2 regions of the Streptomyces sp. NPDC052396 genome follow, and region 1 is predicted to be linked to the other one. Evidence: riboswitches for the same ligand, from Rfam matches in the RefSeq annotation. Region 1 holds a riboswitch; the other holds the start of a gene.
What was found. A riboswitch is a leader RNA that binds a small molecule or an ion and turns the genes downstream of it on or off. The one in region 1 is predicted to bind S-adenosylmethionine.
Positions count from the first base shown of each region.

Region 1 (15,284 bases):
TCCGGTCGGCAGCACCACGCGGGCGCCGGCGAGAACCGTTCGATCCACCATCAGGCGGTTACCTCCGTGAATTCCATGGCGAGCAGGTCCCAGGCGAGCAGGCCCGCGCCCAGGCAGCCGGCGGTGTCCCCGAGGGCCGCCGGGACGATCAGGGGGAGCCGCTGGAAGGTCAGGCGCTCCTGGACGGCCGCGCGCAGTGGTGTGAACAAGGTTTCCCCCGCCTCGGCCAGGCCGCCACCGATGATCAGGGTATGGGGGTCCAGCAGGGTGAGGCCGATGACCAGGCCGTCGGCCAGGGCGTCCACGGCCTGCTGCCAGACGGCCCGGGCACGCGGGTCGCCGGAGCGGACGGCCTTGGCGCAGTCGGCGGCGTCGGCGGTGCGGTCGCCGGTGGTCCGCGCCCAGGCCCGGCTGATGGCGGAGGCGGAGGCCAGGGCCTCCAGACAGCCCGTGGCGCCGCAGCCGCAGGGGGGCGCGTCCGGGCCGGAGCGGACCCGGATATGGCCGATCTCGCCGGCGGAGCCGTGGGCGCCTTCCTCGATGCGGCCGTCGATGCCGATGGCTCCGGCGATGCCGGTGCCCACGGGCATGAACAGGAAGCGGTCGGTGGCGCGGCCGGCGCCGATGCGGCCTTCGGCCAGGCCGCCGGTGCGGACGTCGTGTCCTACCGTCACGGGAAGGCCGAGGCGCTCGCCGAGCCGCTCTTTGAGCGGGACGTCGCGCCAGCCGAGGTTGGCGGCGTAGACGGCGGTGCCGGTGCGGGTGTCCACGATGCCGGGGACGGCTATGCCGGCTGCTTCGGGGGTGCGGCCGTAGCGGGTCTCGCCGAGGGTGCGGAGTTCCGCGGCGAGGTCGAGGATGCCGTTGACGACGGCGTCGGGGCCTTTGGCGGCGGCGGTGGGGCGGCGGGTTTCGTGCAGCAGGGTGTGGTCCTGGCTGACGAGTGCGGCCTTGATGGTGGTGCCGCCCACGTCCAGGGCGATGACGTGTTTCACGTCGTCCAGTGTCGCGTGTGCGGGGCGGAAAGGTCTAGTCCACTGTCCCGTTCGGGTACGGGTGCGGGTGCGTTGCCGGGTGCGGCGCCGTTTCCCCGCCTCCGGCGGGGTTCGCCCCACCCGCGCCCCACCCGTGACCGTTGTCCGGGTTGGTGGGACTCGCCGGTGGGGCTTGCCCGCCATCGGCGACTGCGGGCCGTAAGCCGCCAACGGCGGGAAACGGCGCCGCACCCGGCAACGGTGGAACCCGCCTACGTCCCCTCCGGCAGGACCACGCTCCGCGTCAGGTTGCGCGGAGTGTCGGGGTTCAGCCCCCGTCCCTCCGCCACCGCGACAGCGACTCGCTGCGCCCGCACCAGATCCGCCAGCGGATCCGCACCCACCTGCACCAGCGTGCCGCCCGCCCCGACCACATCCGCCGCCAGTCCCTCCGGCAGCGGCCCGAACGCCCACACCACCCGCCCCGGTGCGGCGATGGCGACCGGCCCATGCCGGTACTCCATCGCCGGGTACGCCTCCGTCCAGGCCCCCGCCGCCTCCCGCATCTTCAGCGCCGCCTCCTGCGCCAGGCCGTACGCCCACCCCAGGCCCAGGAAGGTCCACTGCTCCGCCTCCAGCACGGCCGGCGGTATCGGGTCGGTCAGCGCCGCGTCGGCCTCGTCCGCGGCCGCCGCGACCGGCCCGACGGCCTCCGGAAGCGCGCCATGCCCCTCCAGCCCCGCCCGCAGCAGCGCCAGCGCCGTGGTGGCGAACCGGGTCTGCACTACGGACTCCTCGTCCGCCCAGTCCAGCACCACCGCCGAGCCGGCGGCCCGCCGCACCGGCGCGGTGGCGTCCGCCGTGATCGCCACCGTGCGGGTGCCGCTGTCCCGCAGCCGCTCCAGCAGGGTGAGCACCTCCGTGGTGGTGCCGGACCGGGTGATCGCCAGCACCCGGTCATAGCGCCGCCCCACCGGGAACTGGGAGGCGGCGAAGGCATCCGTCTCGCCCTGCCCCGCGGCCTCGCGCAGAGCCGCATAGGACTGGGCCATGAACCAGGAGGTCCCACAGCCGGTGACGGCGACCCGCTCGCCCGGCCGGGGGAGCTCCCCGGCCGACGGCGCCAGCGCGGCGGCCCGCCGCCAGCAGTCGGGCTGGGTGGCGAGTTCGCTGGCAGTGCGGGAGGGGGAGGGCTTCATGCGCGGGCTCCTTGCCGGATCGGTTGCCGGAACGACGGGTGAACGACGGGCGGCACGGTCATGATCGGTAGTCCGCCTCCGTGGATAGCAGCCGCCCCGTAGGGGAGGGAAGGGCGAGGGCGGGGCGAGTGTCCGTTCGAGTAGCGCTTAAGGTGGCGCGGAAGAGATGGCGGTCTCCCGTCAGGGATGGCGGTCTCGATCCGAACTCCATCCGAATGGATTTCTCACCGATCACGAGGGCGGAAAGCAAGTGCAGCGGCGGCGTTTCTTGGGTCTGACGGCGGCTGGTGCCGCCACGGCGGCGATGGCGCCGGCTCTGGCGGGGTGCGGCAGCGGAGCGGGCGGTAGCAAGACGATCACCCTGGTCGCGGCGGAGTACGGCGACGGCAAGCCCGCCAACAGCTCCAAGCGGTACTGGGACTCGGTGGCCCGTACCTTCGAGGGCGACCACAAGGGCGTGAAGGTCTCGGTCGAGGTCTACAGCTGGACCGAGGTGGACAAGCGGGTCGCCGACATGGTCGCCGCCGGCAACGCCCCGGACATCGCGCAGATCGGCGCCTACGCCGACTTCGCCGCCGCGGGCAAGCTCTACAGCGCCGACCAGCTGCTGTCCGTCCCCACCCAGGCCGACTTCATCGACTCCATCGCCGCCGCCGGCGATGTGCACCGGATGCAGTACGGCCTGCCCTTTGTCTCCTCCACCCGGCTGCTCTTCTACAACAAGACGCTCTTCGAGAAGGCCGGCGTGCTGCGCGCCCCGCAGAGCTGGGACGAGCTGCAGGCCGCCGCCATCAAGCTCAAGGCCGTGGGCGTGAAGATGCCCTTCGGGCTGCCGCTGGGCCCCGAGGAGGCGCCCGCCGAGACCCTGCTGTGGATGCTGGGTGCCGACGGCGGCTACACCGACAAGAACGACGACTATGTGATCAACTCGCATGAGAACGTCCAGGCGTTCACCTGGCTGCGCGACGAACTGGTGGGCAAGAAGCTGACCGGCGCCGACCCGGCCCGCACCAACCGCCAGGACGTCTTCGACGCCTTCTGCAAGGGCCAGGTCGGCATGCTCAACGGCCACCCCAGCCTGATGCAGCAGGCCGAGGCCGGCGGCATCAAGTACGGCATGGCGCAGCTGCCCGGTATCAGCGGCAAGGCCAAGTCGACCATGGGTGTGGCCGACTGGCTGATGGCCTTCAAGCAGCACGGCCACCGCAAGGAGATAGGCCAGTTCCTGGACTCCGTCTACGGAACCCAGACCGTGCTGGACTTCACCAGCCAGTACGGCCTGCTGCCGGTGACCCAGTCCGCCTCCGACCAGATGCACAAGGACGGCCAGAACAAGAAGCTGCTGCCCTTCCTGGAGCCGCTGCAGAACGCCGTGTTCTACCCGGCCAACAAGACCTCCTGGGCCAAGGTCAGCAAGGCGATCAAGGAGAAGGTCGGCCAGGCGGTGCAGCCGGGCGGCGACCCGATGGGCGTGCTCAGCGAGATCCAGACGCAGGCACAGTCGGTGGAGGGGCCCCGTTAACCTGGGCGGCATGGACCAGGGCGGTACGGACCAGGACGGCACGGCGGAGGGCGGGCACGCGCTCTCCGCGCGGGACCGCGCCGTGCTCGCCCTGGAGCGGGAGTCCTGGCCGGGGCCGGGAGCCAAGGAACGGGCCGTCCGGGAGCGGCTGGGCATCACGCCGACCCGCTACTACCAGCTGCTCAACGCCCTGCTGGACGATCCCCGGGCGCTGGCCCACGACCCGGTCACCGTCAACCGGCTGCGGCGCCTGCGGGACGCCCGCCGAGAGCGCCGTTGAGTCCCCGGGGAGCCCGGGAAATCGGTAGGGTCGGGGCATGGGCAGCCACCCTCTCCCGGAACCCGTCACCCAGGCCGGCCGCGACGGCCTGGCCGCACTGCTGAAGCGGCCCGAACGGGCCGTGCTGGCACTGGACTTCGATGGCACGCTCGCCGAGATCGTGCCCGATCCCGAACAGGCCCGGGCCCACCCCGCGGCCGTGCCGGCCCTGGCCCGGCTCGCCCCGCACCTGGGCTCCGTCGCCGTGATCACCGGCCGGGCGGCCGGGGTCGCGGTGCGCTATGGCGGCTTCGCCTCGGTGCCGGGCCTGGAGCGCCTGGTGGTGCTGGGCCAGTACGGCGCCGAGCGGTGGGACGCCGCCACCGGCACCCTACGGGCCCCGGCCCCGCACCCCGGAGTGGCCGGGGTCCAGGCCGAACTGCCCGGAGTGCTCGACGAATCCGGTGCCTGGCAGGGTACTTGGGTCGAGGACAAGAGCCGCGCCATCGCCGTCCATACCCGCCGCGCGGCCGACCCGCAGGGCGCCTTCCAGGCCCTGCTGGGTCCGCTCACCGAACTCGCCCACCGCCATGGGCTGATCACCGAGCCCGGACGGCTGGTGGTGGAGCTGCGCCCGCCGGGCGTCGACAAGGGCGTGGCGCTGGCCGAGTACGTCCGGGAGACCGGAGCCGGCTGTGTGCTCTACGCCGGCGACGACCTCGGCGACCTCGCCGCCTTCGCCGCCGTGGAGCGGCTGCGCACCGAAGGAGTGGCCGGGGTCCTGGTGTGCAGCGGCAGCGCCGAGGTCGCCGAACTGGCCGCCCGGGCCGACCTGGTGGTCGACGGGCCGTCCGGGGTGGTGGGCCTGCTGACCGCCCTGGCGGAGCGGCTGGGCTGACGGTCAGTCGTCGTCCGGGTCCTTGGCCACCGCCTTCTTGCCGTCGTCCTTGATGCCCAGGCCGGCCAGCGCGGTGGTCCAGTCATGCGCTATGGCCCGCTGGACATCGGCCAGTTGGGCCTTGCCGGAGCAGATCGCGGTCTTCAGCTTGGTCTCCACCACGTCCTTGGGGTTGTTGGGGCCGGCGCCGTCCTTGTGACCGGGCGACGGCGGCTCCACCCACAGATTGCGCGGGTCATTGGGGTCCCCGCCCAGCTGAAGGCTGATGAGGTGGTCGTACTCGGCGTCCCGCATCGGGCCCTTGTAGCCGTAGGAGGCCGCGTTGGCGGTCTTCTCCTTGCCGGTGACGCCCACCGGCGGCCGGATGTCCTTGGTGTAACCGGCCTTGCAGATGGTCTCCTTGATGGTGGCCTGGGTGACCTTGGGGTTGGTGGCGCCCGGGGTGCACTTGGGGTCGGGCAGCGGCTGCTTGTCCGCGGTGTAGTGATAGGAGCAGCTGCCCGCGGCGGGCTGCTGCTGCACGGCGTACTTGGTCTGCGGGCCGGCCCCCACCGGCACCGCGCCGGACGAGGACGAGGAACCGGGCGAGGCCTTGCCGTTGGCGGAGGCCGAGGAGGAGCCCTTGGTATCCGACTTGGCGTCGGACTTCTTGCCGGAATCGGAGGAACAGCCGGTGGCGGTGAGGGCGAGAACCGTCACCGAGGCGGCCGCAAGTGCGGCCCAACGGGGAGCAAGTGACATGGCACCATGATTACCCGTGCGCGGGGCCGTCCAGCCGGGGCCCCGAAGCGGGGCCGCGCACGGCCCGCGCCGGGCGAGCGCCGTGCGCTCCGGCGCACTAGATCCGCTGCAGGGCCGTCAGCTGGTCCATGAACCACCGGGCCGGCGGCAGCGCGGTGGCCGCCGCCGCCAACCGCTTGCAGCGCTCGGCCCGTTCGGCCGGGTCCATCAGCAGCGCCCGGTGCAGCGCCCGGGCGGTGGCCTCCACATCGTAGGGATTGACCAGCAGCGCATCCTCGCCCAGCTCCGCCGCCGCACCCGCCTCACGGGACAGCACCAGCACACAGCCGGCGTCGGAGACCACCGGAACCTCCTTGGCCACCAGGTTCATTCCATCCCGGATCGGGTTGACCAGGGCCACGTCCGCCATCCGGTACGCCGCCAGCGAGCGGGCGAAGTCATCCTTGACATGCAGGTCCACCGGCTGCCAACCGGCGCCGCCGAACTCGGCGTTGATCTCCCGGGCGACCCGCTCCACGGTGGCCGTGTAGTCCCGGTAGACGGCCAGGTCCTGCCGGGAGGGATAGGCGAAGGCGATATGCACCACCTGCCCCCGCCACTCCGGCCGCTCCTGGAGCAGCCGCCGGAAGGCGAGCAGGCCGCGCACGATGTTCTTGGACAGCTCGGTGCGGTCCACCCGCACAATCGTCCGGCGCCCGCCGGTCCGGGCGCGCAGCGCCGCCATCCGCTCCTCGACATCCGCCCGGTGCGCCCGCTCTCGCAGGAACTCCCCGTCCGTGCCCAGGCCGTGCACCCCCAGCCGGGTGGTACGGCCCTCGAAGCGCACCGCGGTGGCGATGCCGTTCTCCCGTTCGGTCTCCGCCCCCAGCACCTGCTCACAGCAGTCCGCGAAGGACTGGGCCCAGCGCCGGGTCAGGAAGGCCGCCCGGTCGCCGCCCAGGATGCCGGACAGCACCTGCCGGGCGACATCGTCCGGCAGCAGCCGGTAGTAGTCCGGCGGCGCCCAGGGGGTGTGCGAGAAGTGCCCGGTCCGCAGGTCCGGCCGCAGCGCGCGGAGCAGCCCCGGCACCAGCGTCAGGTGGTAGTCCTGCACCAGCACCACCGCCTCCGGCGCGGCCTCCTCGGCCAGCGCCTCGGCGAAGGCGGCGTTGTACGCCTCGTAGGCGGCCCACTGGGCGCGGAAGGCGTCGTCGAAGACGGGCTCCAGGGGCGTCTGGTAGAGCAGGTGATGGACAAACCACAACACCGAGTTGGCGACGCCGTTGTACGCGGCGGCGAAGGTGTCCGGCGCGATGTCCAGCATCCGCACCCGGTGGCCGCCGGTGTCGGCGGCGTCGAGTCTGCCGCCCGAGCGGCGGGCCGCCAGGCGATCGCCCTCGCCCAGGGCCGCGCACACCCATACCGCCCCCGACTCCGGGCCGATGGCGCTCAGGCCGGAGACCAGCCCGCCGCCGCCCCGGCCCGCGGCCAGCGAACCGTCCTCCCGCACGTGGTAGGAGACCGGGCCCCGGTTGGAGGCGACGACGATCGGGGCCGAGGGCCGGTGCTCAGTGACCATGACGCGAGCCTTGCCGCCCCGCCATCCGCTCAAACGTACGCTTAGGCCGCGCGATGCCGGGCGTACTCGGGGACCTCGGCCATCGGCGGACGCTCCTCGGTGTCCACCGCATAAGTGCGTGGAACGAAGCCTTCCGCCGTCCTTTCGAACTGGGTCAGAACCGGACGTACCAGGGGCGGCCGGGCGAGCCGCAGCTGGGCGGTGCGGTAGATCGCGGCCGCCATCCGGCCGAGGGCCCGGCCGTCCTGATGACGGTGCTTGCGCACGCCCACGTCCACCTGGGCCAGCGCGTCCAGGCCCACGGTGTGCAGCGCGTCCACCAGCAGCCCCAGCTCCACCCCGTACCCCACCGGGAACGGCAGCCGCTCCAGCAGCGAGCGGCGGGCCGCGTACTCCCCGCCCAGCGGCTGGACAAAGCCGGCCAGCTGCGGCCAGTGCAGATTGAGCAGTGGACGGGCCACCAGCTCGGTCACCCGGCCGCCCTGGCCCACGGCCTCGCCCAGGGGGCGGTCGTACATCGCCTTGACGAACTCCACCCCGGGATCGGTCAGCAGCGGCCCCACGATCCCGGAGACAAAGTCCGCCGAGAAGTCCCGCAGGTCGGCGTCGATGAAGCACACGATGTCACCGGAGGTCACCAGCAGCGACCGCCACAGCACCTCACCCTTGCCGGGCAGCGCGGGCAGCCGGGGCAGCACCGAATCCCGGTGCACCACCCGCGCCCCGGCGGCCGCGGCCACCTCGGAGGTGCGGTCGGTGGAACCGGAGTCCAGCACCACCAGCTCGTCCACCAGGGGCACCGCCTCGGTCATCAGCGCCCGGCGGATCTCGGCGACGATCTCCCCGACCGTCGCCTCCTCGTTCAGTGCGGGCAGCACCACGCTGACCGTGCTGCCGGTCTCGCGTTTGGCGGCGAGGAGCCGGTCGAGCGGACGGTCTGTGACGGACCAGGACCGCCGGGCGAGCCAGCGCTCCACCTCTTCCAGCACGTGAATGACTCCTCGTTGTGTGATGCGTCTCGCCTTACGGACGGCCCTGAACACGGCCATGGCCTTCCGATACAGTCTTGAACAACGCGGAACCCCGTCCTATGTCGGGGGTCGCCGCACGCATAAACGCCTGGGCCCCGCCCAGTGCCATACCGCTCATCCAGAGGGGCAGAGGGACACGGCCCGTTGAAGCCCCGGCAACCCTCCAGCCGGTCTCCGCAGACAGCGCGAGGCTCCCGGCGGGGAAGGTGCCAATTCCGTCTCATGGCGAGGTTCGCCATGAGGAAGATGAGGAGAAAGGGCCTCGCCTGTCATGGCTGCTGCGCATACCGTCGCACCCTCTTCCGTCTCCCTGGGCCCCGCCGTGGCGCTGTCCTGCCGCGAGTGCGGCGAGCGCGTTCCGCTGGGGCCGGTGTTCGCCTGCGCGGCCTGCTTCGGGCCGCTGGAGGTGGCCTACTCGACCGGTCTTCGCGGTGCGGAGCTGAGGCGCCGGATCGAGGCGGGCCCCGCCAGCATCTGGCGCTACGCCCCCCTCCTTCCCGTCCCCGCCGATGTGGCGGACCGGCCCAACCTCAACCCCGGCTTCACCAAGCTGGTCAGGGCCGACAACCTGGCGCGCGAACTCGGCGTCACCGGCGGCCTGTTCGTCAAGGACGACTCCGGCAACCCCACCCACTCCTTCAAGGACCGGGTGGTGGCCATCGCCGTGGAGGCCGCCCGCGCCTTCGGCTTCACCACCCTGTCCTGCTCCTCGACCGGCAATCTGGCGGGCGCGGTCGGCGCCGCCGCCGCGCGGGCGGGGCTGCGCTCCTGTGTCTTCATCCCGCATGACCTGGAGGCGGGCAAGGTGGTGATGGCCGCCGTCTACGGCGGCGACCTGGTGGGCATTGAGGGCACCTATGACGAGGTGAACCGCTTCTGTTCCGAGCTCATCGGCGACCCGCTGGGGGAGGGCTGGGGCTTTGTCAACGTCAATCTGCGCCCCTACTACGCCGAGGGCTCCAAGACCCTGGCGTACGAGATCTGCGAGCAGCTGGGCTGGCGGCTGCCGGACCAGATCGTGGTGCCCATCGCCTCCGGTTCCCAACTCACCAAAATCGACAAGGGCTTGCGGGAGCTGATCGCGCTGGGACTGGTCGAGGACCGGCCGTACCGGATCTTCGGCGCCCAGGCCGAGGGCTGTTCCCCGGTGGCCCGGGCCTTCAAGGACGGGCTGGATGTGGTGCGGCCGGTACGGCCGGACACCATCGCCAAGTCGCTGGCCATCGGCAACCCGGCGGACGGGCCCTATGTGCTGGACATCGCCCGGCGCACCGGCGGTGCGGTGGAGGATGTCACCGACCCGGAGATCGTGGACGCCATCCGGCTGCTGGCCCGCACGGAGGGGATCTTCGCGGAGACCGCGGGCGGGGTGACGGTGGGCGTCACCCGCAAGCTGATCGCGGCCGGCGTGCTGGACCCCTCGCTGACCACGGTGGTGCTGAACACGGGCGACGGTCTCAAGACGCTGGACGCCGTGGCCGCGGGGCCGACGGCGGTGATCCGCCCCAGCGTCGAGGCGTTCCGCGCCGCGGGCCTGTGAGCGTCCGGCTCCGCCGTATCACCGGGCACCACCCGGAAGTTGACCACCGACATCCACCGAAGGTGAGAACCCCATGAGCGTGACCGTCCGCATTCCCACCATCCTGCGCACCTACACCGGCGGGCAGGCCGAGGTGCCGGCGCAGGGCGCCACCCTGGCCGAGGTGATCGACGACCTGGAGCGCAACCACCCCGGCATCGCGGCCCGAGTCCTGGACGACAGCGGCACGTTGCGGCGCTTCGTCAATGTCTACGTCAATGACGACGACGTCCGCTTCGAGGGCGGCCTGGGGGCGGTGATCCCGGACGGCGCGGGTGTCTCCATCATCCCGGCGGTGGCCGGCGGCTGAGGAACAGCCGGGCCCGCGGCTGAGGAACAGCCGACAAGTTTCGCAACCTTCCTGCACGGATACCGGAATCGCCCCGCCCGTTAAACGGACGGGGCGATTCCGGCTGTTGAAGCGCGATACAGTTGGGGCGTTCCCCCATCGGTGTCAGTGCCGAACGCATATGAGAACTCGTCAAGTTGCGCGAGAAATACGCGAGCGATTTGTCGGGTTGGCCGGGTATGCCCGGCCCGACTTGCCCTGGCTCACCCCGAGTTGGCCGGTTATTAGCCTTGGGTTGCCATGGGATTTCTCGTCCGTCTGACCTGTTGCGGACGGCATCCGTACAGATACATTCAGCCGCGGTCGACGCGTTCCGGCGCACACCCCCAACCTCTCGGGGGTGAGGTCTGACCCGGGTCCGCGAAGTGCGGTCCTGTGCAAGGGCCAGTAATAGGGGAGTTAGGCATGGCTCAGGGCACCGTCAAGTGGTTCAACGCGGAGAAGGGCTACGGCTTCATCGCGGTCGACGGTGGTGCGGATGTTTTCGTCCACTACAGCGCGATTCAGATGGACGGCTACCGCACCCTCGAGGAGGGGCAGCGGGTCGAGTTCGAGATCTCGCAGGGCCAGAAGGGGCCTCAGGCGGACATGGTGAAGGTGACCGCCTGACCGCGGCGCATCGACCACCCGGTCATCAGGCTCGAGCGAGGGCCCGCACCCATGGGGTGCGGGCCCTTCGTGTACCCGCGCGCACCCCGGACGGCGCCCCGGAGATATCCCCGAGTGGCTTGCACTCACCTACCCCGAGTGCTAATGATTGGGCTTAGCACTCTCCAAGTGAGAGTGACAGATTTGGACCGTCGGTGAGGTCGGCGCGTCAGGCGGGGCAAGGAACCGCCGGGCCCGCGGGCCGTCCGTCGCGGGCGCCAGAGCGGTCCGGAGCACTCCACCCCAGTCCTGGGAGGACCACTTCACATGGCCAAGATCATCGCGTTCGACGAGGAGGCACGGCGCGGTCTCGAGCGCGGGATGAACCAGCTCGCCGACGCCGTCAAGGTCACCCTCGGCCCCAAGGGCCGGAACGTCGTCCTCGAGAAGAAGTGGGGCGCCCCCACGATCACCAACGATGGTGTTTCCATCGCCAAGGAGATCGAGCTCGAGGACCCGTACGAGAAGATCGGCGCCGAGCTGGTCAAGGAGGTCGCGAAGAAGACGGACGACGTCGCCGGTGACGGCACGACGACCGCGACCGTCCTCGCCCAGGCACTGGTCCGCGAGGGCCTGCGCAACGTGGCCGCCGGCGCCAACCCGATGGCCCTGAAGCGCGGCATCGAGAAGGCCGTCGAGGCTGTCTCCGGCGCCCTGCTCGACCAGGCCAAGGAGGTCGAGACCAAGGAGCAGATCGCCTCCACCGCCTCCATCTCCGCCGCCGACACCCAGATCGGCGAGCTGATCGCCGAGGCCATGGACAAGGTCGGCAAGGAAGGCGTCATCACCGTCGAGGAGTCCCAGACCTTCGGTCTGGAGCTGGAGCTCACCGAGGGTATGCGCTTCGACAAGGGCTACATCTCGGCGTACTTCGCCACCGACATGGAGCGTATGGAGGCCTCTCTCGAGGACCCGTACATCCTGATCGTCAACTCCAAGATCTCCTCGGTGAAGGACCTGCTCCCGCTGCTGGAGAAGGTCATGCAGTCCGGCAAGCCGCTGCTGATCATCGCCGAGGACGTCGAGGGCGAGGCCCTGTCGACCCTGGTGGTCAACAAGATCCGCGGCACCTTCAAGTCCGTCGCCGTCAAGGCCCCGGGCTTCGGCGACCGCCGCAAGGCCATGCTGGGTGACATTGCCATCCTCACCGGCGGCACGGTCATCTCCGAGGAGGTCGGCCTCAAGCTGGAGAACGCCGGTCTCGACCTGCTCGGCCGCGCCCGCAAGGTCGTCATCACCAAGGACGAGACCACCATCGTCGACGGTGCCGGTGACAGCGACCAGGTCCAGGGCCGCGTCAACCAGATCCGCGCCGAGATCGAGAACAGCGACTCGGACTACGACCGCGAGAAGCTCCAGGAGCGTCTGGCGAAGCTGGCCGGCGGCGTGGCCGTCATCAAGGCCGGTGCCGCCACCGAGGTCGAGCTCAAGGAGCGCAAGCACCGCATCGAGGACGCGGTGCGCAACGCCAAGGCCGCCGTCGAGGAGGGCATCGTCGCCGGTGGTGGCGTGGCCCTGCTCCAGGCGTCCGCGGTCTTCGAGAAGCTGGAGCTCGAGGGCGACGAGGCCACCGGTGCCAACGCCGTCAAGCTGGCCCTGGAGGCCCCGCTGAAGCAGATCGCCGTCAACGGTGGTCTCGAGGGCGGCGTCGTGGTGGAGAAGGTCCGCAACCTGGCCGTCGGCCACGGCCTCAACGCCGCGACCGGCGAGTACGTGGACATGATCGCCGAGGGCATCATCGACCCGGCCAAGGTCACCCGTTCCGCGCTGCAGAACGCCGCCTCCATCGCGGCGCTCTTCCTCACCACCGAGGCCGTCATCGCCGACAAGCCGGAGAAGGCCGCCGCGGCCGCTCCGGGCGGCATGCCGGGCGGTGACATGGACTTCTGAGCGAACTCGCTTCGCTCGGCTGTTCAGTCGGTACGTACCGAGGGCGGTACCCCATCACGGGGTACCGCCCTCGGGCGTTTCCGGCGCCCGGTAAGGGGCGCCCTGCACGCCCCGGCACCCGAAGGCATATGTCGCCGCGAACCCGGCCGCGTACCCCACCAGCAGCCCCGCCCCGTACACCGCCATCGCCTGCGCCGGCCCCTGCCCGCCACCGCTGAGCAGGGGGAACAGGGCCCAGCCCGAGGGCCCGATGGCCCGGGCGCCGATCGGTTCGCCCCACTGGCCCAGCAGCCCCAGGAAGCCGCCGCCGAACGCCCCGCCCACACAGGCGGTGACAAAGGGGCGGCCCAAGGGCAACGAGACGCCGTAGACCAGCGGTTCACCGATGCCCATCAGGCCCGCCGGGAGCGCGGAGCGCACCGTGCGGCGGATCTCCGGATGGTCGCGGGCCAGCCGGAGGTAGACCGCCAGCGCGGCGCCCACCTGGCCAGCGCCCGCCATGGCGAGCAGCGGCAGCAGGGTGGTCTGCCCCTGCTGGGCGATCAGTGTGGCGTGGACGGGGATCAGCGCCTGGTGCAGCCCCAGCATCACCATCGGCAGGAACAGCCCGCCCAGCACAAAGCCCGCGGCCGCGCCGCCGCCGGACAGCAGCCGGTCGGTGAAGTGGCCCAGCGCCAGGGAGAGTTCGCCCGCCGCGTACATCAGCCCATAGACCGTGGCCAGGCCCGGCAGCAGGACGGTCAGCGCCGGGGTGAGCAGCGCATCCAGCGCCCGGGGCACCAGACGGCGGCAGGCCCGCTCCACCCACACCGCCAGCAGGGCCGCGGCCAGCGCGCCCAGCACTCCGCCCTGGCCGGGCGCCAGGGTGGTGCCGAAGGGGTGCGCCCGGGCCACCGCGGGGCAGACGATCACGGCGGCAACCGCCCCGCCCAGCACCGGAGTTCCGCCGAACTCCCGGGCCGTCTGCCAGCCCACGAACACCGCGATCAGCGACATAAAGCCGGAGGAGACGGCGGTGAGCGCCGGGGCCAGCGAGGGCGCCCAGCCCAGGTTGCCCAGCGTCCCGGCCAGGGCGGCGACCAGGCCGCAGCCCACCAGGGCCGGGATCAGCGGGACAAAGACCTGGGCGATCCGGCGCAGGGTACGCCCGCCGGGCGGGGAGCCCTGGGCGGGACCCGGCTCCGGCCGCTCCTCGGTGGCCGTCCGGGCGTCCGCGACCAGGCGGTCCAGGGCGGCGGCGGTCCGGGCCGCGGTGCCGGGGCCCAGCACCACCTGGTACGCACCGCCGCCGTCGACCACGCCCAACACCCCGGGCAGCGCCCGGAGTTCATCGGCCCGGACCAGGGCCGGGTCGTGGACCACCGGCCGCAGCCGGGTCATACAGTGCGCCAGGGAGGCGATGTTCGCCGCGCCGCCCAGCAGGGGCAGCAGCGCGGCGGCGGTGCGATGGGGGTCCTGCGGGTCGTTCATGGGTCCTCCGCGAGCCGGCGGCCCCCCTCGGTGTGCGGTAGCGCGGCATGGGCCCGGCTAGGTGGTGTCCGGCGGCGTGTGACCGGGCCGCGCGATGGCCAGCGCCCGGCGCAGATGGCCGTCGGCCCGCTCCAGCAGGCGGGCGGCCTCCGGTCCGTCCACTCCGGCCAGCAGCACCAGGATGGCCGCCTTGACCTCGCCGCCGGTGGCGGTGAGCGCCTGCTCGATCTCCGGGTCCGGCGCACCGGTGGCCAGCGAGACGATCTGCCGGGAGCGGGCGCGCAGTTTGTCGTTGGAGGCGCGGAGGTCCACCATCAGATTGCCGTAGGTCTTGCCCAGCCGGATCATGGTGATGGTGGAGAGCATATTGAGCACCAGCTTCTGCGCGGTGCCGGCCTTCAACCGGGTGGAACCGGCGATGAGTTCGGGTCCGCAGACCACCTCGATGGCGTGTTCCGCGGCCGCGCCCAGCGGTGAACCGGCGTTGCCGGCCAGCCCGATGGTGAGCGCCCCGGCCCGGCGGGCGTGGCGGACCGCCGCCACGGCGTAGGGGGTACGGCCGGAGGCGGAGACGCCCACCACCGTGTCCGGCGGCCCGATGCCCAGTGCGGCGAGGTCGGCCTCGGCCCGCCCGGGGTCGTCCTCGGCCCCCTCGACGGCGCTGACCAGGGCCGTGGGCCCGCCCGCGATCAGCCCGAGGACCTGCTCCGGCCGGGTGTTGAAGGTGGGCGGGCACTCGCTGGCGTCCAGCACGCCCAGTCGCCCGGCGGTGCCGGCGCCCGCGTAGACCAGCCGGCCGCCATCGGACATCCGGGCGCTGATGGCGTCGATGGCGGCTGCTATGGACGGGAGTTGGGCGGCCACCGCGCCGGCCACGGTGGCATCCTCGCCGTTCATGAGGGTGGCGATGGCCAGGGTGGGCAGCCGGTCGATCCCGGCCAGCCCGGGGCGGACGGCCTCGGTGGCCAGGGCGGCCAGCTCGGTGCGCAGGGTGTCGGCGGCGGGGGAGGTCATGGCGCTACCGGCCGGTGCGCGGGTCGTGGCGGTGGACCAGCGCCTCGTAGGAGGCGGCCAGCGCGGGTGCCGCCCGCTCGTAGGTGCGCTGGGCGACCCCGATGAACAGGCAGTCCACCACCAGGAGTTGGCTGGTGCGGCTGGCCATGGCG
Region 1 is NZ_JBIUAW010000006.1:128,310-143,593, forward strand. Features, by position in the region: gene nagA (N-acetylglucosamine-6-phosphate deacetylase) at 1-51, opposite strand, end outside; gene ACIHFE_RS17170 (ROK family protein) at 51-995, opposite strand; gene ACIHFE_RS17175 (SIS domain-containing protein) at 1,247-2,173, opposite strand; gene ACIHFE_RS17180 (extracellular solute-binding protein) at 2,478-3,695, shown strand; gene ACIHFE_RS17185 (DUF3263 domain-containing protein) at 3,706-3,975, shown strand; gene otsB (trehalose-phosphatase) at 4,013-4,852, shown strand; gene ACIHFE_RS17195 (hypothetical protein) at 4,856-5,593, opposite strand; gene ACIHFE_RS17200 (trehalose-6-phosphate synthase) at 5,691-7,151, opposite strand; gene ACIHFE_RS17205 (glucosyl-3-phosphoglycerate synthase) at 7,193-8,140, opposite strand; SAM riboswitch class I at 8,294-8,435, shown strand; gene thrC (threonine synthase) at 8,454-9,722, shown strand; gene ACIHFE_RS17215 (MoaD/ThiS family protein) at 9,796-10,071, shown strand; gene ACIHFE_RS17220 (cold-shock protein) at 10,516-10,719, shown strand; gene groL (chaperonin GroEL) at 11,026-12,648, shown strand; gene ACIHFE_RS17230 (PTS transporter subunit EIIC) at 12,703-14,118, opposite strand; gene murQ (N-acetylmuramic acid 6-phosphate etherase) at 14,176-15,132, opposite strand; gene ACIHFE_RS17240 (MurR/RpiR family transcriptional regulator) at 15,137-15,284, opposite strand, start outside.

Region 2 (15,284 bases), on a different contig from region 1:
GGCGTCGGCGCTGGTCACCCCGTAACCGGGCGCAGTTCGCCGGTGGCGGAGGTCAGTAGGGCTCGGTGCCGCCGGCCGCCATGCCGCCGCTGTTGTCGCTGACCGTGCCGTAGGCACGCATGGTGTAGCCCTTGTCGTACAGCATGGGGGTGTAGCAGGAGTACGCGTTGAGCGAGGAGTTCCAGTTCAGGAGGGTGTTGGAGAAGCAGCTCTCCACCCGGTGGTCGTCCTGGTCGCGCTGGACGTGCAGGGTGCCGTGGTCGTTCACATAGTCCAGGATGCGTCCCCAGCCGGTGTGGCACTTATTGCTGTAGCGGAGCTGGATCTTGCCGACCAGCACATTGCCGGACGAGTAGAGATTGGTCTCCCGCACCGTGGTCGCGTCCGCGGCACACCCGGTCACCTGCGCGTCCGTACCGTCGTAGACATTGGCCGCGTAGGCCGTCCCGCCGCCCAGCAGCACGCCGGTGACGGACAGGGCGGCGGCCGAGGCGGCTATCGCCAACCCGCGCTTGATGGTGGCTGTGCTCATGTTTGATCCCTTTCGCTGCTTTCAGGCATCGATCAAGATCAAATCTAACCGGCGTCCGGTACATGCCAAAATCGGCCGTTCAGCGAAGGGCGGCCCGCACATAGTCGCGCCACCTCGCCGTGAACTCCCCCTCGTTGATGCCCAGTACATCCCGCATCGCCGCAGCGGAACCCCCTGCCCGATAGAAGGCGACCAACTTCGCTTCCCCCCACCGCTCCGCGATCATCCGGCACGCAAGCCATCCCCCCTCATAGGCCCGCGCCAGCGTCCCCGCTTCCCCGGTGAACCCGAAATCGCCATTGGCGGGCAGCCGTTCCGGCACCGCGCCCGAAGCCACCGCCCGGGCCAGTTCCGGCGCGAGCTCCCGGGCCGAACGACCCGTTCCCCGGTACGCCGTCCAGTCCGCGAACCCCTCCGAGAGCCACAGCGGTGTGGCCCCGGAGGTCCGCTCGCGGGTCGCCACATGAGCCGTCTCATGGGTGAGCACCACCTGCCGCCCGAAGTCCGACAGCCCCCCGTACGCCTCCGGGTTGACCACCACCCGGTCCGCCGGTGCCGCCCCGGCGCCCCCGGCCTCCCCGCTGGTGACCGCCGCGATCCCCCGGTAGTTGGCGGCCGGCGACCCGAGCAGTTCTCCCATCCGGTCCAGCGAGGCGGGCATCTCCACCACCACCCGGCCCGGCCAGTCCCGGGTCTTCCAGGCGTCGGCCACCCGGGGCACCGCCCGGTCCGCCAGCCGGGCCAGGGCGCGCAGCCGGGTGTCGTCCTGGCCCACGCCCAGCACCAGGCTGTGCTCGCCGCGCACCACCGCGACCGGGCCCTGGTCCCACAACTGCCGGGCGCCCTGGGCGGTGTCCTGCCCGGCCAGGTACCAGTGCCCGTCCCGGCGCACCGCGGTCAGCCGTAGGGCGGCGGCGACCGGAGCGGTGTCATAGCCGGTCAGCCGGTAGCGCAGCTCGGCCTCGACGGCCACCCGGTGGCCGTCCCCCGGCAGCGGGGCGAAGCCGCCCACCCGCTTGAGCCGGTAGTCCCAGGAGGACAGCGGCACCCGCGCCAGGTTGGCGAACACCCGGCCCTGCTCGGCCCGGTACTCGCCGGCCCGGGGATCCACCGCCGCCAGATAGCCGCGCTCGTCCCGACCGCGTACCGCCGCCGCCCATCCGTCGAGCAGCCGCCCTACCGCGGTCCGGTCACCGCCCGTGTCCCCGCCGGAGCCGGCGGAGCCGCCGGCCCCGCAGCCCGTCGCGGCGAGCAGCACAAGCAGCGCCGCCACCAGGCGGCCGCACCGCGTCCGGCCATTCACGCCCCGCATCGTACGAGGCGGGCGTACGAGGCGGACGGACGGCCCGGCCGGTCAGGGCCGGGTGACCGAGGAGATCGGCATCATGTCCGCCCGGTCGTAGCGCACCCGCGCCCCGGGGTAGGGCGCGTGCACCACCTGCCCATTGCCCACGTACATGCCCACATGGCTGGCGTCATCCCGGTAGATGACCAGGTCGCCGGGCCGGGCCTCGGCCAGCGACACATGGCGTCCGGCGTTGCGCTGCGCCTGTGAGGTGCGCGGCAGGCCCACGCCCGCCCGGCCGTAGGCCCACTGCATCAGCCCGGAGCAGTCGAAGGCGCCGGGCCCGGTGGCACCCCAGGAGTACGGGGAGCCGACGGCGGAGCGGGCGGCCCGCACGGCGGCGGCGCCGCGTGCCGAGGCGGCCAGGGAGGCGAGGCCGGTCAGGCCGGAGCGGCCCGGCAGCGCCAGGTCCGGCCGGGAAGAGGAGCCGGAGCGGGAGGCCCGCCCGTACTCCTCCCGCTCCGGCTGGGGCAGCGAGTTCAGCAGCCGCTGGGCGGCGGCCAGCTTGCGCTCCACTTCACGCTTGTGCCGCTGTACGGCCCGCCGGTTGTCCTCCAGCTCCTCCAGCGAGCGGGCGGCCTCCGCGCGTTCCTGGCGCAGGGAGCGCTGGGCGTCCTGGAGCCGGCGGAGTTCCCCGGCCTGCCGGCCGCTGACCCGGTCCAGGGCGGCGGCCCGGTCCAGGTAGCCGTCCGGGTCGGAGGAGAGCAGCAGCTCGATGGCCGGGTCCACGGCCCCGGACCGGTACTGGGCGGCGGCGAACATGCCGAGGGCGTTGCGCATCCGGTTGACCTTCTCCTGGCCGCGGGCGACCCGGTCGGCGGCCTCCTCGACCTTCCGCCGCAGGGTTCCGGCGCGCTCGTCGGCGGCGTTGAACTTCTCGGTGGCCCGCTCCGCCTCCTCGTAGAGCCGGTCGATCCGGGCCCGGACCGCGCCGGCCGGGTCGCCGGGGGCGGCGCCCGCCGGTCCCGCCGTGAGGGCTGCCGCCGCGGTGGCCATGGCGGCGGACAGAACAGTGACCCGGACGGTCCGGTGGAGACCGGACTGCGCGGGCCGGCGATGGAACGCCACGGGCTGCCGCACTCCTTCCTGCTGGTGCGGCGCCCTGCCGCCCGGACGGGCGGACCAGGCCGGGGCCGCGCGCGCCAGACAGTAGCGGTGCGCTCACACCGGGTTCAAAGACCGTCCCACCGGGGTCACCCGGAGAAAGCCCGGCGCCCCGCCGACAGACGCAGGTCATCGGCGGGGCGTGAGGTCAGAAAGGTGTCCCGGGATTCGCCCGATCGGGCGGGCGTGGCACGGCTCGACGCGGGCCGGGCGGGACGGGAGGAGGCGGTCAGCCCACCCGGACGCCGAACTGGAACGGCATATTGCCCATGGACTCATAGCGCACCACGGCCCCGGTGTGCGGGGCGTGCAGCACCATGCCATTGCCCGCGTAGAGGCCGACATGGTGCAGGTCCCCGAAGAACAGCACCAGGTCGCCGGGTTGCAGCTGGCTCGGGTCGCCGATACGGGTGCCGTAGTTGGCCTGCTCCTCGGAGGTGCGCGGGATGTCGACGCCGGCCTGGGCATACGCCCAGGAGGTCAGCCCGGAGCAGTCGAAGGAGCCGGGGCCGGTGGCGCCGTACACATAGGGGGTGCCGAGCTTGGACTGGGCGGCGGCCAGCGCCGCGGCGGCCCGGCCCGAGCTGGGAGCCTGCTTGCCCAGGTCCGGCTTGCTCTGGCCGTCGGAGCCATTGGAGCCGTTCTTGCCGCTCTCCTGCCGCTCGACGTCAGCGCGGTCCTGGGCGTCCAGGGAGTTGAGCAGGTCACGTGCGTCCGAGAGCTTGCCCTGGACCTCGGTCTTCTGGTCGGCCAGCGCCTTGCGGGTGGAGTCCAGGTCGGCCAGCTTGCCGGTGGCCTCTTCCCGCTGCTGCTTGAGCTGGCGCTGCTTGGCGGCTATGAGCTTGAGCGTCTCGGCCTGCTTGCCGGTGACCTGGTCCAGGGTGGACACCCGGTCCAGATAGCTGTCCGGGTCGGAGGAGAGCAGCAGCTGCAGCGAGGGGTCCACCGAGCCGGAGCGGTACTGAGCGGTGGCCACCGAACCCAGGCTGTCCCGCAGCTTGTTGAGCTCGTCCTGGCCACGGGCGACCTGGTCCTGGATCTCGCCGACCTGCTTCTCCAGCTTGGCCTGCTTCTCCTTGGCGCCGTTGTACTTCTCGGTCGCCTGCTCGGCCTCGTCATAGAGCTTGTCGACCTTGGCCTTGACCTCGGTCTTGGAGGGCTTGGGGTCGGCGTGCGCGGCCTGCGAGGAAAGGGCGACGGCCGCGGCGGCGGTCGCGGTGAGCACGGTCACCCGAGTACGGCCCGGCTGCTTGGGACGACGGTGGGACGCCACGGAGTCGCGCTCCTTCACTCTCAAAGAACGGCACCCGCACGGCATTCCGAATGGATGACCACCGCGTGCGGGTTCGAGGCCCGACCTTAGTAAGCCCTCAGTGATCGGTTCAAATCCCCTTACTAAAAAACCGACTCAGGAGCCCATCCTTTACCAAGCGGCAACGGTCAGTAGCGGCCAGTCGACGCTCAGGTACGGGCAAGTCGCTTGAGCAGCAAGGCCGATGCCACCGGCCGCGCCCCCGCCTTGGCCACTCCGTCCGCCACCTCACGGTCGGTGGAGACCACCACCACCGGACGGCCCGGCGGCTCCGCGCGCACCAGTTGACGGATCAGCTCGTCCGCGGTCACCCCCGGCTTGCTGAACAGCACCCGTACCCCGCGCGGCGGCGCCAGCAGCACCGGCGCCGCCAGCTCGGCTCCGTCGAAGACACAGGTGACCTCGGCGCCGCTCTGCGCGGCCAGCATCGCCAGCCCGCCCAGCAGCCGCAGCCGCTGCTTGTCCAGCGGCATGGTGGGATAGCCGGTCTTGGTCACGTTGTAGCCGTCCACCACCAGATGAGCCTGGGGCAGCGCCAACAGCTGGTCCAGCAGCGCCGGATCGGTCTCCGACAGCGCCCGGGCCGCGATGTCCTTGGGTGTCATCCGCCCCGGCTCCACCGCCTCCACCAGATCCGCCGGATGCACCGAGGCGGGCGGCAGGGCCAGTTCCCGGCGCAGGCCCTGGGCCGCGTCCAGCACCGTGTCCAGCAGCAGCCGCAGCCGCATGTCCTCCACGCTGCGCCCCTCGCGCACCGCCCGCCGGCTCGCCTCCAGGGCCGACTCGGCCTCCGCCAGCCGCGCCTTGACCCGCCGGGTCTCCCCCAGCGCCGCCGCCAGCTCCGCGGATGTCTCCGAGCGCAGCGACTCCAGCTCCGCCTGCGTCCTGCGCAGCGCCGCCTCGCCGCGCCGCACATCGCTGAGCGCACCGCGCAGCTTGCGCTGGGCCGCCTCCGACTCCCGCCGCGCCGCCTCCAGTTCACCCCGGAAGCGCTCGGCCTCGCCCCGCGCCTGGGCCTGCGCCTCGGCCAACTCCTCGCGCAGCCTGCGCAACTCGCGCTGCGCCTCCTCACCGGCCCGCTCGGCGCTGGCCCGCTGCGCCTCCTCACCGGCGGCGGTCACCAGCTTCACCCAGCCCGGCGGGCGCAGGACGAAGGCCATGGCCGCCACGTCCTCCGGGTCGGCCGCGGCCGGCGGCGTACCGGCGTCCAGCGCCTCGGCCAGCTCGGAGCCCATCTCATGCAGCCGGGCCGAGATCCGCTGCCGGAAGGCGGTGTCGCCCTCCACCGCGGCGGCCATGGCATTGCCCGCGAACTTGGCCCGGCGGCTGGGGGTGAAGCGGGCGTACTGCCGCAGCGAGGAGGGCAGTTCGGCCACGGTCAGTCCGCCGAAGGCCTCGGCGACCAGGGTGATGACCCGCCGCCGGATGCCCTCGGGCAGCGGGCGTTCCAGCGCCTCGGCGACACCGTCGGCGTCACCGGCCGCCGCGGAAGGATCCGGCGCGCCGGTCCCACCCGTCGGCTGGGAAACGCTCATGGTGTTCGTCCGTCCTGTTCATCGGCTACGGGGTGCTGTCCGTAACCCTACGGCCTGCTGTCCCCGCGGCGGGGCGCCTCCCGGACCACCCGGCGAGGCTCTCCGCCCGGCTTGCCCGGGTACGCCATGATCTGCCCCATGATCGCAAAAGCGGGCCGGACGGGCCGGGCCGGGACCCCCTGGGTCACCTACGCCCTGCTCGGCACCTGCTGCGTGGTCTTCCTGCTCGGCCCGGCCTCCGGCTTCACCCCCGGCCATGGCACCGGGACCGGGCTGCTCGCCGCGCGGACCGCCTGCTTCGCACGCTGGGGCGTGGTGCCGGAGCGGCTGTGGCACGGCCCGGCCATCGCCTGGTTCACCCCGCTGACCGCCCTGTTCGTCCATGGCAACTGGCTGCACCTGCTGGGCAATATGCTCTTCCTCCATGTCTTCGGCGCGATGACCGAGCAGCGCCTGGGCCGTGCCGCCTTCGCCCTGGGCTACCTGATCACCGGCTATCTGGCCCTGCTGGGCTACGCGGCCGCGCACGCCGGCTCCGGGCAGCCGCTGATCGGCGCCTCCGGCGCCATCTCCGGCGTACTGGGCGCGTTCCTCCGTCTCTTTCCCCGGGCCAGGGTGACCAGCCTCTTCCCCTTCCTGTTCTTTGTGCCGCTGCGCTTTCCCGCCTGGGTGGTGCTGCCGTTCTGGTTCGCGCTCCAGTGGACCGGCGCGGGCGGCTCCACGGACCGGCCCCAGGTGGCCTATCTGGCCCATGTGATCGGCTTCTCGCTGGGCTTCGGGCTCGCCTGGGGGTGCGGTGCGCCTGCGGTTAGAGTGAGGGACGCAGTCCGGTCCACCGAAGGAGACAACGCGCCATGATCACTTCGATCGTGCTCATCAAGACCGACGCGGACCGGATCCCCGAAATCGCCGAGCGGATCGCCGCCATCGAGGGCGTCAGCGAGGTCTACTCGGTGACCGGTGCGTACGACCTGATCGCCATGGTGCGGGTGGCCCGGCATGACGATCTGGCGGACGTCATCCCGGGCCGGATCAGCAAGGTGGAGGGGGTCGCCTCCACCGAGACCCATATCGCCTTCCGTACGTACTCGCAGCACGATCTGGAGGCGGCGTTCGCCATCGGGCTGGAGAGTTAGGGCGCCCCGGAAGGGGCGCGGGGCGTCCGCGTCATGCGGCTCAGCCCGCCAACTCCCGTACCGCCCGCAGGAACCGCTCCACATGCTCGTCCGGCGTCCCGGCGCCCAGGCTGACGCGCACCGCGTTGAGCGACCCCCCGCACTCCTCCGGGTCACGGCCCAGCAGCACCCGCACCAGCGGGTGGGCGCAGAACAGGCCGTCCCGCACCCCGATGCCATAGCCGTCGGACAGCGCCGCCGCGAAGCGGGCGCTGTCCCAGCCCGCCACCACAAAGGAGATCACCCCCACCCGGGGCGCGGCATCGCCGAACAGGGAGAGCACCCTGACCCGGGGCAGCCCGGCCAGTTCCGCCCGGACCCGGGCCACCAGTGCCTGCTCGCGCTCCACCAGGGCGTCGAAGCCGGCCTCGGTGAGCGCCTTGCAGGCCGCCGCGATGGCATGGGCGCCGATCACATTGGGCGAGCCCGCCTCATGCCGGGCGGCACCCTGCTGCCACTCCACCCGCACCCCGCCCCGCTCGTCCCGCACCACCCGGCGGCTGGCGCCGCCACCGGCCAGATAGGGCTCGGCCTCCCCCAGCCAGTCGGCCCGCCCGGCCAGCACCCCGGCACCGAAGGGGGCATAGAGCTTGTGCCCGGAGAAGGCCACCCAGTCCACGTCCAACTCCCCGATGTGCACCGGGTGGTGGGGGGCCAGCTGGGCCGCGTCCAGCACGATCCGCGCCCCGTGCGCATGGGCCGCGGCGGCCAACTCCCGTACCGGCCACAGCTCTCCGGTCACATTGGAGGCGCCGGTGACACAGACCAAGGCGGGCCCGTGGGGTTCGCGGGCGGCCAGTGCCCGTTCCAGGACGTCCACCGCCTCCCGCGGGCCGCGCGGCGCCGGCAGCCAGCTGACCTCGATGTCATCCCGCCGCCCCCAGGGCAGCAGCGCGGCATGGTGCTCGGTCTCGAAGACGAACACCCGGGTGCGCCAAGGCAGCGCGGCGGCAAGGAGGTTGAGCGAGTCGGTGGTGGAGCGGGTGAACACCAGCTGGTCGTCCGGGCGGCAGCCGAGGAACTCCGCCACCGTGCGGCGGCTGTTCTCGAACAGCTCGGTGGACAACCGGGAGAGGTAGCCCGCGCCCCGGTGCACACTGCCGTAGTACGGGGCGTAGGCGGCGACCTCGTCCCACACCCGCTGCAGGACCGGCGCGCTGGCCGCGTAGTCCAGCGCCGCGTAGGTCACCTCGCTCCCGTCGGCCAGCGGCACCCGGACATCCCGGCCGAGCACGGGCAGTGGAGCGGAGACAGTGGCGGAAATGGGCATGGCGAACTCCCGTAAGAGGCAAGCGAAGAGAAAGCGTGAAGGGTGCGCGGAAGAGGGGCTCGAAGAGCCCTAGCGCATTCGCTGGTTCACGGAAGGTCTCCCTCGACGACCAGGATCCCTGGCGAGGGATCCGCGCTTGCCGCAGACCTCGCTGCCTGCGGCCCGGTCATCACCCGGGGCACCCCGCCACGGACGGAGGGTTGCCGGACAGCGGGCCGGGGCCTGTATCGCTGTCACTCGTGACCTTGCGGGGAGTATGCCACAGGCTTCGCGGGGGGCGCCAAGGGTCTGTCCATATGCCGGGCACCCGGCGGGCCATCACCGCGCCGGGTGCCTCGGTCGCACGTCAACTGCGGGCCGTCCGTAGCTGGTCGCGCTCACGCGGCGGAGCCGCATCATGCGGCCGCCCCGCGCCCCTGACGGGGCGCTACCCGTTGCTGGCCGCCACCCAGCGCTCCAGCACGCCCCGCGCCGCACCGGAGTCAAGGGAGTGCGCGGCCAGCTCCATACCCGCCGCGATCTGCGCCGCCAGCGGCGCGTCCGTGGGCGCCAACGCCACCAGCGCGGCCGCCGAGTTGAGCAGTACCGCGTCCCGTACCGGCCCCGGTTCCCCGGCCAGCAGCCGGCGGGCCACATCCGCGTTGTACGAGGCATCGGCGCCCCGCAGCGCCTCCACCGGCACCAGCTCGATGCCCACCTCGCGCGGGTCGAAGGCCTCCTCGCGGACCCGGCCGTCGCGGACCATCCACACCCGGGAGGTGGCGGTGGTGGTCAGCTCGTCCAGCCCGTCGTCGCCCCGGAACACCAGCGCGGAGGAGCCCCGTTCGGCCAGCACCCCGGCCAGGATCGGCGCCATCCGGGCGTCCGCCACCCCGGTCGCCTGGGCCTTCACCCGGGCCGGGTTGGTCAGCGGGCCCAGCACATTGAAGGTGGTGCGCACCCCCAACTCCCGCCGGGCCGCGGCCACATGGCGCAGTGCCGGGTGGAAGTTCACCGCGAAGCAGAAGGTGATCCCGGCCTCCCGGGCCACCTCGGCCACCCGGCCCGGGCTCAGGTCCAGATTGACGCCCAGCTTCTCCAGGACGTCCGAGGCCCCGCTGGCCGAGGAGGCCGCCCGGCTGCCGTGCTTGACCACCTTGGCACCGGTGCCGGCCACCACGATGGCGGACATGGTGGAGATATTGACGGTCTTGGCGCCGTCGCCGCCGGTGCCCACGATGTCCACGCTGGGGCCGGGCACCTCGATCAGCCGGGCGTGCCGGTACATCGCCCGGACCAGCCCGGTGATCTCGGCCACCGTCTCGCCCTTGGCCCGCAGCGCCATGGCGAAACCGGCGATCTGCGCGTCGGTGGCCTCGCCCCGCATGATCCGGTCCATCGCCCAGGCGGTGCTGTCCGCGTCCAGGTCCACCCGGTTGAGCAGGGCCTCCAGTACGCCGGGCCAGGAGAGGGCCACCGCGCTGTCGCCGCCTGCCGGGGTCGCAACGTTCATGGTCCACACTCCTGGGTTCCTGGCACTCGCCCTCGGTGCCGTGCTGTGCCGTCCAGCCTATCCAGGCCCGGGAACGGCGAAGAGCCCCGTCCGGTTCATGGACGGGGCTCTTGCCGTGGCGATCAGCGATCAGCGGCCGGTCAGTGGTGGCCGTGGCCGCTGGTGATCTCCTGGTACTCCTCCGCGGTGGCCTTGGGGATCTGCGTCCCCTCGCCGTAGAAGCCCCGGGACAGCTTGACCCGCAGCTTCTGGCCGGCACCGGCCTTGCGGGCGACGCCGTTCTCGTCCACCTCGGGCTCCAGCTCGAGCGGCTTGGGCTGCTCGTGCGAGGTGAGGGTGTGCAGCTGCTCCTGGCTGAGCGGCTCGTGCACCTCGATGAACTCACCGTGCGGCAGGCGCTTGATGATGCCGGTCTCACGACCGTGCAGCACCTTGTCGCGGTCACGCCGCTGCAGACCCATGCAGATCCGCTTGGTGGCGATGAAGACCAGCACCGGCACCACGAAGAACGCGATCCGGACGAACCAGGTGATCGAGTTGATCGACAGGTGGAAGTGGGTGGCCCACAGGTCGTTGCCACCACCGATCAGCAGCACAAAGTACTCGGCGATCCAGGCGGCGCCGAACGCGGTGCGGGTCGGGGCGTTGCGCGGGCGGTCCAGCAGGTGGTGCTCCCGCTTGTCGCCGGTCACCCAGGACTCGATGAACGGGTAGACGCCGATGGCGACCAGCACCAGCGGGAAGATCACGACCGGGATGAGCACACCCAGGACCAGGGTGTGGCCCGCGACATTGATCTCCCAGCCCGGCATCACTCGGACCAGACCCTCGGCGAAGCCCATGTACCAGTCGGGCTGGGCACCGGTGGACACATGGTCCGGGCGGTACGGGCCGAAGTCCCAGATCGGGTTGATGGTGGCCAGTGCCGCGACGGCCGCGATCACACCGAAGACCAGGAAGAAGAAGCCTCCGGCCTTGGCCATGTAGACCGGCAGCAGCGGCATGCCGACCACGTTCTTCTCGGTCCGGCCGGGGCCGGGGAACTGCGTGTGCTTGTGGTAGATGACCAGGATCAGGTGGGCCACCACAAGGCCGAGCATGATGCCCGGCAGCAGCAGGATGTGGATCGAGTAGAACCGCGGCACGATGTCCGCGCCGGGGAACTCCCCGCCGAAGAGGAACATCGAGATGTATGTGCCGACCACCGGCACGGACAGGATGGCGCCCTCGGTGAAGCGGACACCGGTGCCGGAGAGCAGGTCGTCCGGGAGCGAGTAACCGGTGAAGCCGGTGAACACGCCCAGGACGAACAGCAGGAAGCCGAACAGCCAGTTGATCTCACGCGGCTTGCGGAAGGCGCCGGTGAAGAAGACGCGCATCATGTGCACGAACATGCCGGCCAGGAAGACCAGCGCGGCCCAGTGGTGGATCTGGCGGATCAGCAGACCACCGCGCACATCGAAGCTGATGTGCATGGTGGAGTTGAACGCCTCGGACACCCGCACGCCCTGCAGGGGCACATAGGAGCCGTGGTAGACGACCTCTTCCATGCTGGGGTGGAAGAACAGCGTCAGATACACACCCGTGAGGATGATGATCAGGAAGCTGTAGAGGCAGACCTCACCCAGCATAAAGGACCAGTGGTCCGGGAAGATCTTGCGCATATTGGCCTTGGCCAGGCTGTAGATGCCCAGTCGGCCGTCCGCCCAGTCGGCCACCCGCTCGCCGGCGGGCGCCTTGCGGCGCTGCTCTGTAGTACTCATCCGCGCTCCCAGAAGGCAGGACCGACGGGCTCCGGGAAGTCGCCCATCGCCTCGAGGTAGCCCTTGTCGTTGACCTTGATCTGCAACTGCGGAAGGGCGTGACCGGCCGGGCCGAAGATCACGCGTCCGCCGTCGGAGAGGTCGAAGGTGGACTGGTGACACGGGCACAGCACATGGTGCGTCTGCTGCTCGTAGAGGCTGATCGGGCAGCCCACGTGGGTGCAGATCTTGGAGAAGGCGACGATGCCGTCGACCGACCAGTCCAGCTCACGCTTGTCCTTGATGTTCTCCGGACGGAGCCGGACGATCATCAGGGCGGCCTTGGCGATCTCCTGCTGGAAGTCGTGGTCCTCCTCCGACATGCCCTCGGGCATGGCGAAGGTCAGCGAACCGACCTGGACATCCTCCGGACGCAGCGGCTGCAGGGTGTTCTGGTTGATCAGCATCTTGCCCGCGGACCACTTGGTCTTGCGGAGCTTGGTGCCCGGCTTGGGGCCGAGACCGCCCAGCAGGAACACGCCGGAGAGCGGGAACATGGCCAGCGCACCGAACATGGTGTTGCGGATCAGCTTGCGGCGGCCCAGCGCCGACTCCCGGGCACCGTCCGCGAAGTCGGCCAGAACCTTGGCCTTGACCTCGGGGGACGCCTCGATCGGGTGACGCTCGTCGGCGACCTCCTCATCGGACATCAGGGTGCGCGCCCAGTGGACGGCGCCCGCGCCGATGCAGAACAGCGCGATGCCCAGGGCCAGGCCCAGGCTGAAGTTCAGCGCGCTGATGTGGCCGATCGGGAACACATAGATGTTCTTGTCGACCGGGATCGCCAGGTAGGCGACGATAAAGCCGACCGTGGCCAGCATGGACAGGGAGAACAGGAACGCGACCACGCGCTCGGAGCGCTTGGCGGCCCGTTCGTCGATGTCCTGGATGCGGTGCTCGTGCGGCGGCAGGCCGGGGTCGGCGAAGGGGTCCTCGCCGGTGGCCACGGCACCTTCGTGCGCGGTGCCCTGCGTACTGGGCAGGGACTCTTCTGGAATGTCTTGGCTACTCATGACTTCTTGGCCTTTGCGGTCCGGGCGGCGACCCAGATGGCGACGGCGACCAGGGCACCCAGGCCGAAGACCCACGCGAACAGACCCTCGCTGACCGGGCCGAGGCCGCCCAGCTCGAGACCGCCCGGGTTCTCCGACTTCTTGGTGTCGACCGCGTCGAGGTACGCGATGATGTCCTTCTTGTTCTTCTCCGACATGGTCGTGTCGGGGAAGGAGGGCATGTTCTGCGGGCCGGTCTGCATGGCCTCGTAGATGTGCTTGGGGTCGACGTCCTCAAGGCTCGGCGCGAACTTGCCGTTCGAGAGGGCGCCACCCTTGCCGGTGGCGTTGTGGCACTGGGCGCAGTTGGTACGGAAGAGCTCCCCGCCCTTGGCGATGTCCGCACCGTTGGGGCTGTACTGGTCCTTGGTCGGAACCGCGGGGCCCGCGCCCAGGGAGGCGATGTACGCGGCGAGCTGGTCGATCTCGCCCTGCGAGTAGATCTTCCTCTTGCGCGGCACCTGGGCGCCGGGCTGCTGCGCCGGCATACGGCCGGTGCCGACCTGGAAGTCAACGGCCGCCGAGCCCACACCCACCAGGCTCGGGCCGTCGGAGGTGCCCTGACCGCCGGTGCCGTGGCAGCTGGCACAACCCACCGAGTAGAGCTTCTTGCCCTCCTCGATGGCGAGGGACTGGGCGGAATCATCGGCCTTGGCCGTGTCCGCCGGCGCGAACGCGGCGTACAGCCCCCCGGTTACCGCCAGCGCGAAGAGTAGGACGACGACCGCCGCCAGCGGATGGCGTCGTCGTGCGGAGAGCTTTTTCACGGATTACCCCGGTGTCAGGATCTTCTGCGTCGATGCGGGTCTGGTTGGTCCGGTGACGGGACCGATTACTTGATCAAGTAGATCGTGGCGAAGAGGCCGATCCAGACCACGTCGACGAAGTGCCAGTAGTAGGACACGACGATGGCCGCCGTCGCCTGGTGGTGCGTAAACCTCTTGGCCGCGTACGTCCTGCCCAGGACCAGCAGGAAGGCGATGAGGCCGCCGGTCACATGCAGTCCGTGGAAGCCGGTCGTCAGATAGAACGCCGAGCCGTACGGGTCGGAGGAGAGCGAGAGCCCGTCCTTCTTGACCAGGTCGGTGTACTCGAAGATCTGGCCACCGATGAAGATGGCGCCCATCACGAAGGTGATCGCGAACCAGGTGCGCAGCTTCTTCACGTCACCGCGCTCGGCGGCGAAAACGCCGAGCTGGCAGGTGAGCGAGGAGAGCACCAGGATCGTGGTGTTCGTCGCCGAGAACGGAACGTTCAGCGACGACGCCATGTCCTTCCAGTGGTCGGCGCCGGTCACCGAACGAAGGGTGAAGTACATCGCGAAGAGGGCCGCGAAGAACATCAGCTCGGAACTCAGCCAGATGATGGTTCCGACGCTGGTGAGGTTCGGTCGGTTGACCGACGGGTGCGCGTGCCCGGTATCTACTGCTGTTGCTGTCGCCACGACCGACATTATGTCGGTCGCTTATCTCGCGCTCACTCCGGGGGGTGCCGTTCGGTGTGTCAAGAGCGTATGCCCTGCTCGTACGGCGGACCCCACCAGTCATACGGCGGTCCCCCAAAGGGGGGAAGGACGGTCGGCGAGGGGGGCGGTGACGGGCCGTCGGGCCTTTTCCATGGCTTCCGCACTCTCCTCCGCCGGGGTTTTCCTCCAGTAGCATCCGCGCCAGCGTCCCGCCCTTGCCGACACGCCTGGAGGAACGATGCAGCCGACCGCCACGGTCCTGGTCTACAGCGACGACTCGAGCACCCGCGAGCAGGTGCGGCTGGCCGCCGGGCGGCGTCCGGCGCCGGACCTGCCGGAGCTGGAGTACGTGGAGTGCGCCACGCTGCCCGCGGTGCTCCGGACCCTTCAGGAGCGCCGGATCGACGTCTGTGTGCTGGACGGTGAGACCGCGCCGGCCGGTGGCATGGGGGTGTGCCGGCAGCTCAAGGACGAGGTCTTCCGCTGCCCGCCGGTGGTGGTGCTGATCGGCCGCCCGCAGGACGCCTGGCTGGCCACCTGGAGCCGGGCGGAGGCGGCGGTGACCCACCCGGTGGACCCGGTGGCGCTGGCGGAGGCCCTGGGCGGGCTGCTGCGCCGGCAACTGGCGGCGTAACGACCACACGTTCGGCGGAGCGTTCAGATGCCGGGGCGCAGCCGGGCGGTGTCCACCGGGGACGATCCCTCTCGCTTGCCGGCCGCCAGCGCGCTGCCCTCGCGCCACCGTCTCCAGGACATGTTCCAGTCGCCGAAGCCGTTGTCGAAGGGCGTCATGGTGGCGCCGGCACTGTTGATCACGCGGACCACATCACCGACCCGCACATTGTCGAAGAACCACTTGGCGTTCTCGGTGGACATCCCGGTGCAGCCGTGGCTGACGTTGTCGGCGCCCTGCGAGCCCTCGGACCAGGGCGCGGCATGGACGTACTCACCGCTCCAGGTGACCCGGGTGGCCCAGTAGACCGGCAGGTCGTAGGAGTCCTCGCTGCCCTCGGCGATGCCGATGGTGGCTCCGCGCATCCGTACGAAGGATTCCTGGCCGAGGACCACCTTGACCCCGTTGCGGGTGGCGTAGCCGGGCTTGCCGGTGGTGACCGGGATGGAGCGGATCTCCTCGCCGTTCCTGAGCACCGACATGTAGTGGCCGGCGGCGTCGGTGATGGCCTCCACCCGGTCCCCGGT
Region 2 is NZ_JBIUAW010000001.1:666,627-681,910, reverse strand. Features, by position in the region: gene ACIHFE_RS03375 (glycosyltransferase 87 family protein) at 1-25, shown strand, start outside; gene ACIHFE_RS03370 (DUF2690 domain-containing protein) at 53-532, opposite strand; gene ACIHFE_RS03365 (hypothetical protein) at 612-1,844, opposite strand; gene ACIHFE_RS03360 (NlpC/P60 family protein) at 1,887-2,945, opposite strand; gene ACIHFE_RS03355 (NlpC/P60 family protein) at 3,211-4,254, opposite strand; gene ACIHFE_RS03350 (NYN domain-containing protein) at 4,443-5,828, opposite strand; gene ACIHFE_RS03345 (rhomboid family intramembrane serine protease) at 5,955-6,686, shown strand; gene ACIHFE_RS03340 (Lrp/AsnC family transcriptional regulator) at 6,683-6,964, shown strand; gene ACIHFE_RS03335 (aminotransferase class V-fold PLP-dependent enzyme) at 7,005-8,273, opposite strand; SAM riboswitch class IV at 8,401-8,518, opposite strand; gene trpD (anthranilate phosphoribosyltransferase) at 8,701-9,765, opposite strand; gene ACIHFE_RS03325 (cytochrome bc complex cytochrome b subunit) at 9,906-11,528, opposite strand; gene ACIHFE_RS03320 (Rieske 2Fe-2S domain-containing protein) at 11,525-12,580, opposite strand; gene ACIHFE_RS03315 (c-type cytochrome) at 12,577-13,386, opposite strand; gene ACIHFE_RS03310 (heme-copper oxidase subunit III) at 13,452-14,072, opposite strand; gene ACIHFE_RS03305 (hypothetical protein) at 14,323-14,718, shown strand; gene ACIHFE_RS03300 (Ig-like domain-containing protein) at 14,742-15,284, opposite strand, start outside.
Region 2: linked by a shared signal. The riboswitch ahead of ACIHFE_RS03335 (aminotransferase class V-fold PLP-dependent enzyme) and the one ahead of thrC (threonine synthase) in region 1 are both predicted to bind S-adenosylmethionine.